2 regions of the Acidovorax sp. LjRoot194 genome follow, and region 1 is predicted to be linked to the other one. Evidence: predicted binding sites of a transcription regulator. Region 1 holds the regulator's gene; the other holds the start of a gene.
The links. Region 1 encodes NrdR, which represses ribonucleotide reductase genes. Its sites were predicted from a motif close to CACNANATNTNGTG; they were not measured.
Positions count from the first base shown of each region.

Region 2: the regulator NrdR is predicted to act here: its motif matches at 2,183-2,196, upstream of ACSQ3N_RS21685 (ribonucleoside-diphosphate reductase subunit alpha).

Region 1 covers NZ_CAXUQB020000001.1:2,171,832-2,176,075, reverse strand. The annotation lists gene ACSQ3N_RS09855 (lytic transglycosylase domain-containing protein) at 1-508, shown strand, start outside; ZMP/ZTP riboswitch at 634-785, shown strand; gene glyA (serine hydroxymethyltransferase) at 822-2,066, shown strand; gene nrdR (transcriptional regulator NrdR) at 2,088-2,537, shown strand; gene ACSQ3N_RS09840 (DMT family transporter) at 2,981-3,883, shown strand; gene ACSQ3N_RS09835 (bifunctional metallophosphatase/5'-nucleotidase) at 3,896-4,244, opposite strand, start outside.
Region 2 covers NZ_CAXUQB020000001.1:4,775,645-4,779,888, forward strand. The annotation lists gene ACSQ3N_RS21675 (sigma-54-dependent transcriptional regulator) at 1-1,295, shown strand, start outside; gene ampD (1,6-anhydro-N-acetylmuramyl-L-alanine amidase AmpD) at 1,279-1,911, shown strand; gene ACSQ3N_RS21685 (ribonucleoside-diphosphate reductase subunit alpha) at 2,290-4,244, shown strand, end outside.

The DNA of each region.
Region 1 (4,244 bases):
GGCCGTGCTGGTGGCCGAGGCCTACGACATCGGCGCCCGCGCCAAGATCGACCCCACGCTGATCCTGGCCATCATGGCCATCGAGTCGAGCTTCAACCCGTTTGCGCAAAGCGCCGTGGGCGCGCAGGGCCTGATGCAGGTGATGACCAACATCCACACCGACAAGTACCAGAACTTCGGTGGCCACTTTGCCGCGTTCGACCCCGTGAGCAATCTGCGCGTGGGCGTCAAGGTGCTGCAGGAATGCATCGCCCGCGCTGGCTCGGTGGAAGGCGGCCTGCGTTTTTACGTGGGTGCTGCCAACCTGGCCGATGACGGTGGCTATGCCGCCAAGGTGATGGCCGAACACTTCCGCCTGCGCCAGGTGGCCGGTGGCCGCAACATGCCCACGGCACCGCCCATGCTGTCGACCCAGGCAACACCACAGATGGTGCCTGCCGCCAACACGCCCGCCACGACCCCCGTGGCCCCGAGCGCCGACAAGGTGGCCCTGCTGGCCGACCTGTGATAGCAGGCCACTGGTTCTTGATGGCTGCGCTGCGCGCAGCGCGCTTCTTGCGATAGCTCTTGCGCCAGGGCATCGCACCTTGCCCCCTCCGGCGATGCCACCCGACTCTTCACCTCAAGTACACTAGCGGGGTACGCAACTGGCGATAGGCGCAGCTCCTGTACGGGACTGCCGCTGACGTGGAAACCGACAAGGGCTGGCCTCTTGTGAACCACTGGGGAGCGTGCCGCACGGGTGTCATGCCCGCCGCGTTCAGCCGTTCGCCTGGGCAGCCCTTGTTTCAAGGGACACAAGTTCATAGGACTGCCAAAAAATGTACGACCGCAATATTCTTGTCGAACAAGCCGACCCCGAAGTCTTTGCCGCCATCCAGGCCGAGAACGCTCGCCAAGAGCACCACATCGAGCTGATCGCCAGCGAGAACTACGCCTCCCCCGCCGTGATGTGGGCGCAGGGCACCCAGCTGACCAACAAGTACGCCGAAGGCTACCCCGGCAAGCGCTACTACGGTGGCTGCGAGCATGTGGACGTGGCCGAGCAACTGGCCATCGACCGCGTCAAGAAGATCTTCGGCGCCGAAGCAGCCAACGTGCAGCCTCACTGCGGCGCGTCTGCCAACGAGGCCGTGTTCCTGGCCTTCCTCAAGCCCGGCGACACCATCATGGGCATGAGCCTGGCCGAAGGCGGCCACCTGACGCACGGCATGCCGCTGAACATGTCGGGCAAGTGGTTCAACGTGGTCTCCTACGGGCTCGACGCCAACGAAGCCATCGACTACGAAGCGATGGAAAAGAAGGCCCACGAAACCAAACCCAAGCTCATCATCGCCGGTGCATCGGCCTACAGCCTGCACATCGACTTTGCACGCTTTGCCAAGGTGGCCAAGGACGTGGGCGCGATCTTCATGGTGGACATGGCCCACTACGCCGGCCTGATCGCCGCGGGTGTGTACCCCAACCCCGTGCCCCACGCCGACGTCGTGACCAGCACCACGCACAAGAGCCTGCGCGGCCCGCGCGGCGGCATCATCCTGATGAAGGCCGAGCACGAGAAGGCCATCAACAGCGCCATCTTCCCCGGACTGCAAGGCGGCCCGCTGATGCACGTGATCGCGGCCAAGGCCGTGGCCTTCAAGGAAGCGCTGCAGCCCGACTTCAAGGCCTACCAGGAACAGGTGGTGAAGAACGCCAAGGTGGTGGCCGAGACGCTGACCGCACGCGGCCTGCGCATCGTCTCCGGCGGCACGCAAAGCCACGTGATGCTGGTCGACCTGCGCGCCAAGGGCATCACCGGCAAGGAAGCCGAGGCCGTGCTGGGCGCCGCCCACATGACCATCAACAAGAACGCGATCCCCAACGACCCTGAAAAGCCGATGGTGACCAGCGGCGTGCGCATTGGCACCCCCGCCATGACCACGCGCGGCTTCAAGGAAGAAGAAGCACGCATCACGGCCAACCTGATCGCCGACGTGCTGGACAACCCACGCGACGAAGCCAACATCGCCGCCGTGCGCGAGAAGGTCAACGCCCTGACCGCCCGCTTCCCTGTCTACCGTTAAAAATCACGCTGATCCGCATCCATGAAGTGCCCCTTCTGCAGCCACCTCGAAACGCAAGTCGTCGAAACACGGGTGTCTGAAGACGGGGACTTCATCCGGCGCCGCCGCCAGTGCGGCGCCTGCGACAAGCGCTTTACGACCTACGAGCGGCCGGAAGTCAGCTTCCCGGCCATCGTGAAAAAGGACGGCCGACGCATCGAGTACGAGCGCGGCAAGCTGCAGGGCTCGTTCAACCTGGCGCTGCGCAAGCGCCCGGTGAGCACCACGCAGATCGACAGCGCCATCGAACGCATCGAGGAAAAACTGCTCAACCTCGGCCAGCGTGAAGTCATGTCCGCGCGCATCGGCGAGCTGGTGATGCGCGAGCTCAAGAAGCTCGACAAGGTGGCGTACATCCGCTTTGCCAGCGTGTACCGCAGCTTCGAGGACATCGACGACTTCCGCGCGATGGTGGACGAGGTCCGCAAGTAAGTCGCGACTGGCTCACCACGGGCCGGTTGGGCGTGGCTTGTTCTTCGACAATATTGGCAAAAATACCGGCTACCGCTTATCTGACGGGCGCCAGTAGCTATTATTTTTATAGCGGCATTATTGTGATGGCCTCAGCCGTCTGGTACGCCTGTTGACCGGCCTCTGGCCACCCGCTGCTGGTGGCCCGCCCTGCTGTAAGCCCCCTTGGAACTTGCACCTGCTGCAGCGGTACCCATGGCAGTTGCGCGCATCGCTTCTACATCGACCACTACATGTCGAATGCCGCACGTCGCGTCGCACCTCCGCTATTTGCACACCGCACTCCACCATTGAATTGCTATATTTTCAATAGCTACTGGCGCTCACCAGTCGGGCGGTAGAGCCCGTTTTCTTCCCAAACCACCGCTTGAGCAGTGCCGCCAGCCCCAGCGCAGTGCCCGACAATGCCCCCGGTGAAATCCCGCCACTTCCTGCAGCTGGTGCTGCTCTCTGCCCTGTGGGGCGCCTCCTTCCTCTTCATCCGCATCGCCAGCCCCGTGCTCGGGCCCAACGTGATGGCGGCGCTGCGCATTGGCCTGGCCACGCTCACGCTGATCGGCATCATGCGCGTGGCAGGCGAGCGCTGGCCGTGGCGCCATTGGCGCGAGCTGCTGGGGCTGGGCACGCTCACGGTCGCTGCGCCCTTTCTGCTGTATTCGTGGGCGGCCCTGTATCTGCCAGCGGGTTACAGCTCGCTGCTCAACACCATGGCCGTTCCGTTCAGCGTGCTGGCCGCTGCGTGGATGAAGGAAGACACGCTGAGCCTGCGCAAGTGGCTGGGCTGCCTGTGCGGCTTTGCGGGCGTGGCGCTGATCGTGCAGCTGGGCCCGGTGCAGCCCACGCCCGCGCTGCTGATCGCTGCGGCGGGTTGCATCGTCGCGTCGGCCTGCTATGGCATCTCCACCACCTGGATGAAGCGCGCCACCACGCGCATGTCGCCCCTGTCGATCGCGGCGGGCATCCACGCCGCCGCGCTGGTGCTGCTGCTGCCGGGCGCGGCCTGGAGCCTGCCCGAAGCACGCTTTACCACCGGTGCCGTGGCGGCGGTGGTGGTGATGGGCGTTTTCACCTCGGGCCTGGCCTACTGGCTCAACCTGCGCGTGCTGTCCCAGGTGTCGCCGGTGGCGGCCATGAGTTCGGCGTTCATGATCCCGCTGTTCGGCGTGGCCTGGGGCCATGTGTTCCTGGGCGAGGCGCTGGGCCCCGGCATGCTCTGGGGCGGCGCGCTGGTGCTGGTGGCCACCGGGCTGGTGACGGGCTTCAACCCCCTGCGCTGGCTGGCCGCGCTGCGCCTTGGAAAGGGGTAGCCGACACCCGCCTCAGCGCGCCGGTGGTGCGGCAGGTGCTGTCGGTGCGGTAGATGCGGCGGACCGAATGCGGTCTGTGGCGGGCACCGCCACCGGGCTCTGCGTGCGGAAGTACGCTTCGAGCGCATCCAGGTCCAGCCCGCCCACCAGGCGGTCGCGGCCTTCGGTCAGCACGGTGAAGTTGTCGCCGCCGCTGTCCAGGTAGCTGCTCATCACCACCCGCACGGGGGTGTCGTCCTGCAGCGGCACTCCGTGCAGCACCAACTGGCTGACGCGCGCGCCGGGCGGCTGGGCCCGGTCGAACTGGTAGGCAAAGCCTGCGGACACCGACAGCACGCGAGGCCGCTGGACGGTGTTGGTG
Region 2 (4,244 bases), 2.6 Mb from region 1:
CCTACGGCTCTGCCGAGAACGCGGTCGAGGCCCTGCGCGCCGGGGCTTTCGACTACCTGACCAAGCCGGTGGACCTCAAGCAGTTTCGGTCGGTGGTGGCATCGGCCATCCAGGGCACGGGCGGCGTGCCGGCCCCACGCGCAGCGCGCAGTGGCGGCAACCAGAACAAAAGTGCGGCCTCGGCGGCCGTGGACCTGGCCGGATCGACCCCGGCCCTGGAGCGGATGGTGGGAGAGTCCATGGCCATCCGCAACGTCAAACAGCGAGTGGCCAAGGTGGCCCGCGGCATGGCGCCTGTGCTGATCCATGGCGAATCGGGCACCGGCAAGGAACTGGTGGCGCAGGCGCTGCACGCCAGCAGCCAGCGCGCCGATGGCCCGCTCGTGGCTGTCAATTGCGGCGCCATCCCCGAAAACTTGCTGGAGGCCGAGTTCTTCGGCGCGCGCAAGGGATCCTACACCGGCGCCTCGCAGGATCGCGATGGCTACTTTCAGGCGGCGCGGGGGGGCACACTGTTTCTCGACGAGATCGGCGACCTCCCCCTGGCCATGCAGTCCAAGCTGCTGCGTGCGATCCAGGAGCGCAGCGTGCGGCCGCTGGGCTCCACGCAGGAAGAAACCGTGGACGTGCGCGTCGTCAGCGCCACGCACCGCGACCTGGCTGCCGACGTGCAGTCGGGCCGCTTCCGGCAGGATCTGTACTACCGGCTGAACGTGATCGAGATCGTGATCCCGCCCCTGCGAGAGCGGCGCGAAGACCTGCCCGCGCTGTGCGTGGCCCTGCTGGCACGCATCGCCCAGGAATCGGGCATGGCCGTGCCACGGCTGACCGAGCAGGCGCTGGCCGCCATTGCAGCGCATCCCCTGACTGGCAACGTGCGTGAGCTGGAAAACTTGTTGCACCGCGCGGTGGCGCTCAGTGATGGAGAGGAGCTCCATGTGGACGGGCCGGCGCTGCCGTACGACGCATCGGGTGCGCGGCCCATGCCGCCGCAGGCAGCGCTCGCCACCAGCGCCTCGGCAGGCTCTGCAGGCGACGCGCCCACTTCCGCGCAAGGCCCCGCTGCGGCGGCCCACCCCAACCCAGGCAGTTCGGTGCCACTGCCCAGCGACCTGCAGGCCTGGCTGGACCAGCAAGAACGCGACATCCTCATCCGGGCCCTGCGCGAGGCCGGCTTCAACCGCACAGCCACCGCGGCGCGCCTGGGTATCAGCCTGCGCCAGATCCGCTACCGCATCGCACGCCTGAACATTGCCGCGCCCAACGACCAGGATGCGAATGACGAGATCGGTTGAAGCCGAGCAGGACGACTCGGGCCCACTTTGGGACGGCGGCTGGTACCAGCGGGCACACCGGCTCCCCTCGCCGAACTACGGGGAGCGCCCGGTACAGGGCGAGCAGGCCATCGACCTGATCGTGGTGCACTCCATCAGCCTTCCGCCGGGTGAATACGGCACCGGCAAGGTGCAGGAACTGTTCACCAATGCACTCGACTGGGATGCCCATCCGTACTTTCAAAGCATCCGCGGCCTGGCGGTGTCGTCGCACTTTTTCATAGAGCGCACCGGCGCGCTCTGGCAATTCGTGAGCTGCGACCAGCGCGCCTGGCATGCCGGCCAGTCTGCCTACCGCGGCCGCAGCCAGTGCAACGACGACTCCATCGGCATCGAACTGGAGGGCCTGGAAGGCCTGGAGTTCGAGGCGGCGCAGTACCACATGCTCGCCCAGCTGTGCCGGGATATCGAGCAGCGCTATGCCATCGAGCACATCGCCGGCCACGAGCACATCGCCCCGGGGCGCAAACAAGATCCCGGGCCAGGGTTCGACTGGCGCCGCCTTCAGGATGCGCTCAGCTGGCCATTGCGCAGGTTTCCTGCTACCACGCTGACCAGCCACCCACCACCGGGCTGATCACTGCAGCCCCAGCGCCACATCCAAGATTTTTCTTTGTGCGTTTGCACATTGTTGCAGTGCCCGGCGACCCCAAGGCAGCATGCGGCCTCGGCGGCAAAATCCCTCGCAACGCCTGTCGGCATGCGGGTCGTCTGCCCCACATCCCCGCGTTTCAATGGATTGCGACGAGGTGCCCAGCCCCCGCTTCGCATGCCTAGCACAAGCCGTGTCCTCCTGGAGGCAGTTTTACCGCGATACACTACCGGTAGTGTCTTGAACGCATGAGACACACCATATATAGTGTGCCCAGACAAAAGCCCTGCGCACCGCTCTCCCGGCCCGGCTGCATTCCCAGCCGAGCATCACACCCCAGACAGCCCATAGAAGAGGACACCCATGCAAGCTGCTTTGAACACGCCTGTCACCACCCACACCGCCACGGCCGATGCCCCTGCATCCCATGCAGCGCCAGTGGCCGCCACCCAATCGCTCCCGCACTACCAGATCATTCGCCGCAACGGCGCGGTGGTGCCCTTCGAGCCCCAGAAAATCGCGGTGGCGATGATGAAGGCCTTTCTGGCAGTGCATGGCACCCAGGGCGCAGCCTCTGCCAGCGTGCGCGAAGTCGTGGACACGCTGACGCAGAACGTCGTGCGCGCGCTGGTGCGTTCGCGCCCTGCCGGCGGCACCTTCCACATTGAAGACGTGCAGGACCAGGTGGAGCTGGGCCTGATGCGCGGCGAGCACCATGAAATCGCCCGCGCCTATGTGCTCTACCGCGAACGCCGCACGCAGGAGCGCGCGCGCCACACCGAGCAACAGGCTGCCGTGCCCGCTGCACCGCTGCTGCATGTGATCGACGGCGACAAGCGCGTGGCGCTGGACCTGAATCGCCTGCAGGGCCTGATCGAGTCGGCCTGCGTGAACCTGGGTGCCGACATCAAGGCCGACCCCATCGTCGCGGAAACCATGCGCAACCTGTACGACGGCGTCCCGATGGACGAGGTCTACAAGGCCTCCATCCTGGCCGCGCGCACGCTGATCGAAAAAGACCCCGACTACACCTACGCCACCGCCCGCCTGCTGCTGCACACCATCGTGCGCGAGGTGCTGGATAAGGAAGTGACCCAGTCCGCGATGGGCCAGGCGTACCTGGAATACTTTCCCCAGTTCATCCAGAAGGGCGTGGACAACGAACTGCTGGACCCCCGCCTGCTGACGTTCGACCTGGCCCGCCTGGGCGCCGCCCTCAAGGCCGACCGCGACCTGCAGTTCGACTATCTGGGTCTGCAGACGCTTTACGACCGCTACTTCCTGCACGTGCGCAAGACCCGCATCGAGCTGCCCCAGTGCTTCTTCATGCGCGTGGCCATGGGCCTGTCGCTCAACGAAGCCGACCGTGAAGCCCGCGCCATCGAGTTCTACGAGATCCTCTCGAGCTTCGACTTCATGTCCAGCACGCCCACGCTGTTCAACAGCGGCACGCTGCGCTCGCAGTTGTCCTCGTGCTACCTGACCACCGTGCCCGACCACCTGGAAGGCATCTACGACTCCATCAAGGAGAACGCGCTGCTGTCCAAGTTTGCCGGCGGTCTGGGCAACGACTGGACCCGCGTGCGCGCCCTCGGCTCGCACATCAAGGGCACGAACGGTGAATCCCAAGGCGTGGTTCCTTTTCTCAAGGTGGTCAACGACACGGCCGTGGCCGTGAACCAGGGCGGCAAGCGCAAGGGCGCCGTGTGCACGTACCTGGAAACGTGGCACCTGGATATCGAAGAGTTCCTGGAGCTGCGCAAGAACACCGGTGATGACCGCCGCCGCACGCACGACATGAATACGGCCAACTGGATTCCCGACCTGTTCATGCGCCGCGTGATGGAAAAGGGCACCTGGACGCTGTTCTCGCCTTCCGACGTGCCCGACCTGCACGACCTGTTCGGCACCGCCTTCGAGAAGGCCTACGTGGCCTACGAACAAAAGGCTGCGCGCGGCGAGATCAAGCCGTCCAAGACGGTGCAGGCCACCGACATGTGGCGCAAGATGCTGACCATGCTGTTCGAGACCGGGCATCCCTGGATCACCTTCAAGGATGCCTGCAACGTGCGCTCGCCCCAGCAGCACGCCGGCGTGGTGCACTCGTCCAACCTGTGCACCGAGATCACGCTGAACACCAGCGACACCGAAACCGCCGTGTGCAACCTCGGCTCGGTCAACCTGCTGCAGCACTTGAAGGATGGCCAGGTCGATCACGAGAAGCTCAAGAAGACGATCACCGTGGCCATGCGCATGCTGGACAACGTGATCGACATCAACTACTACGCTGTGCCCAAGGCCCGCGACTCCAACATGCG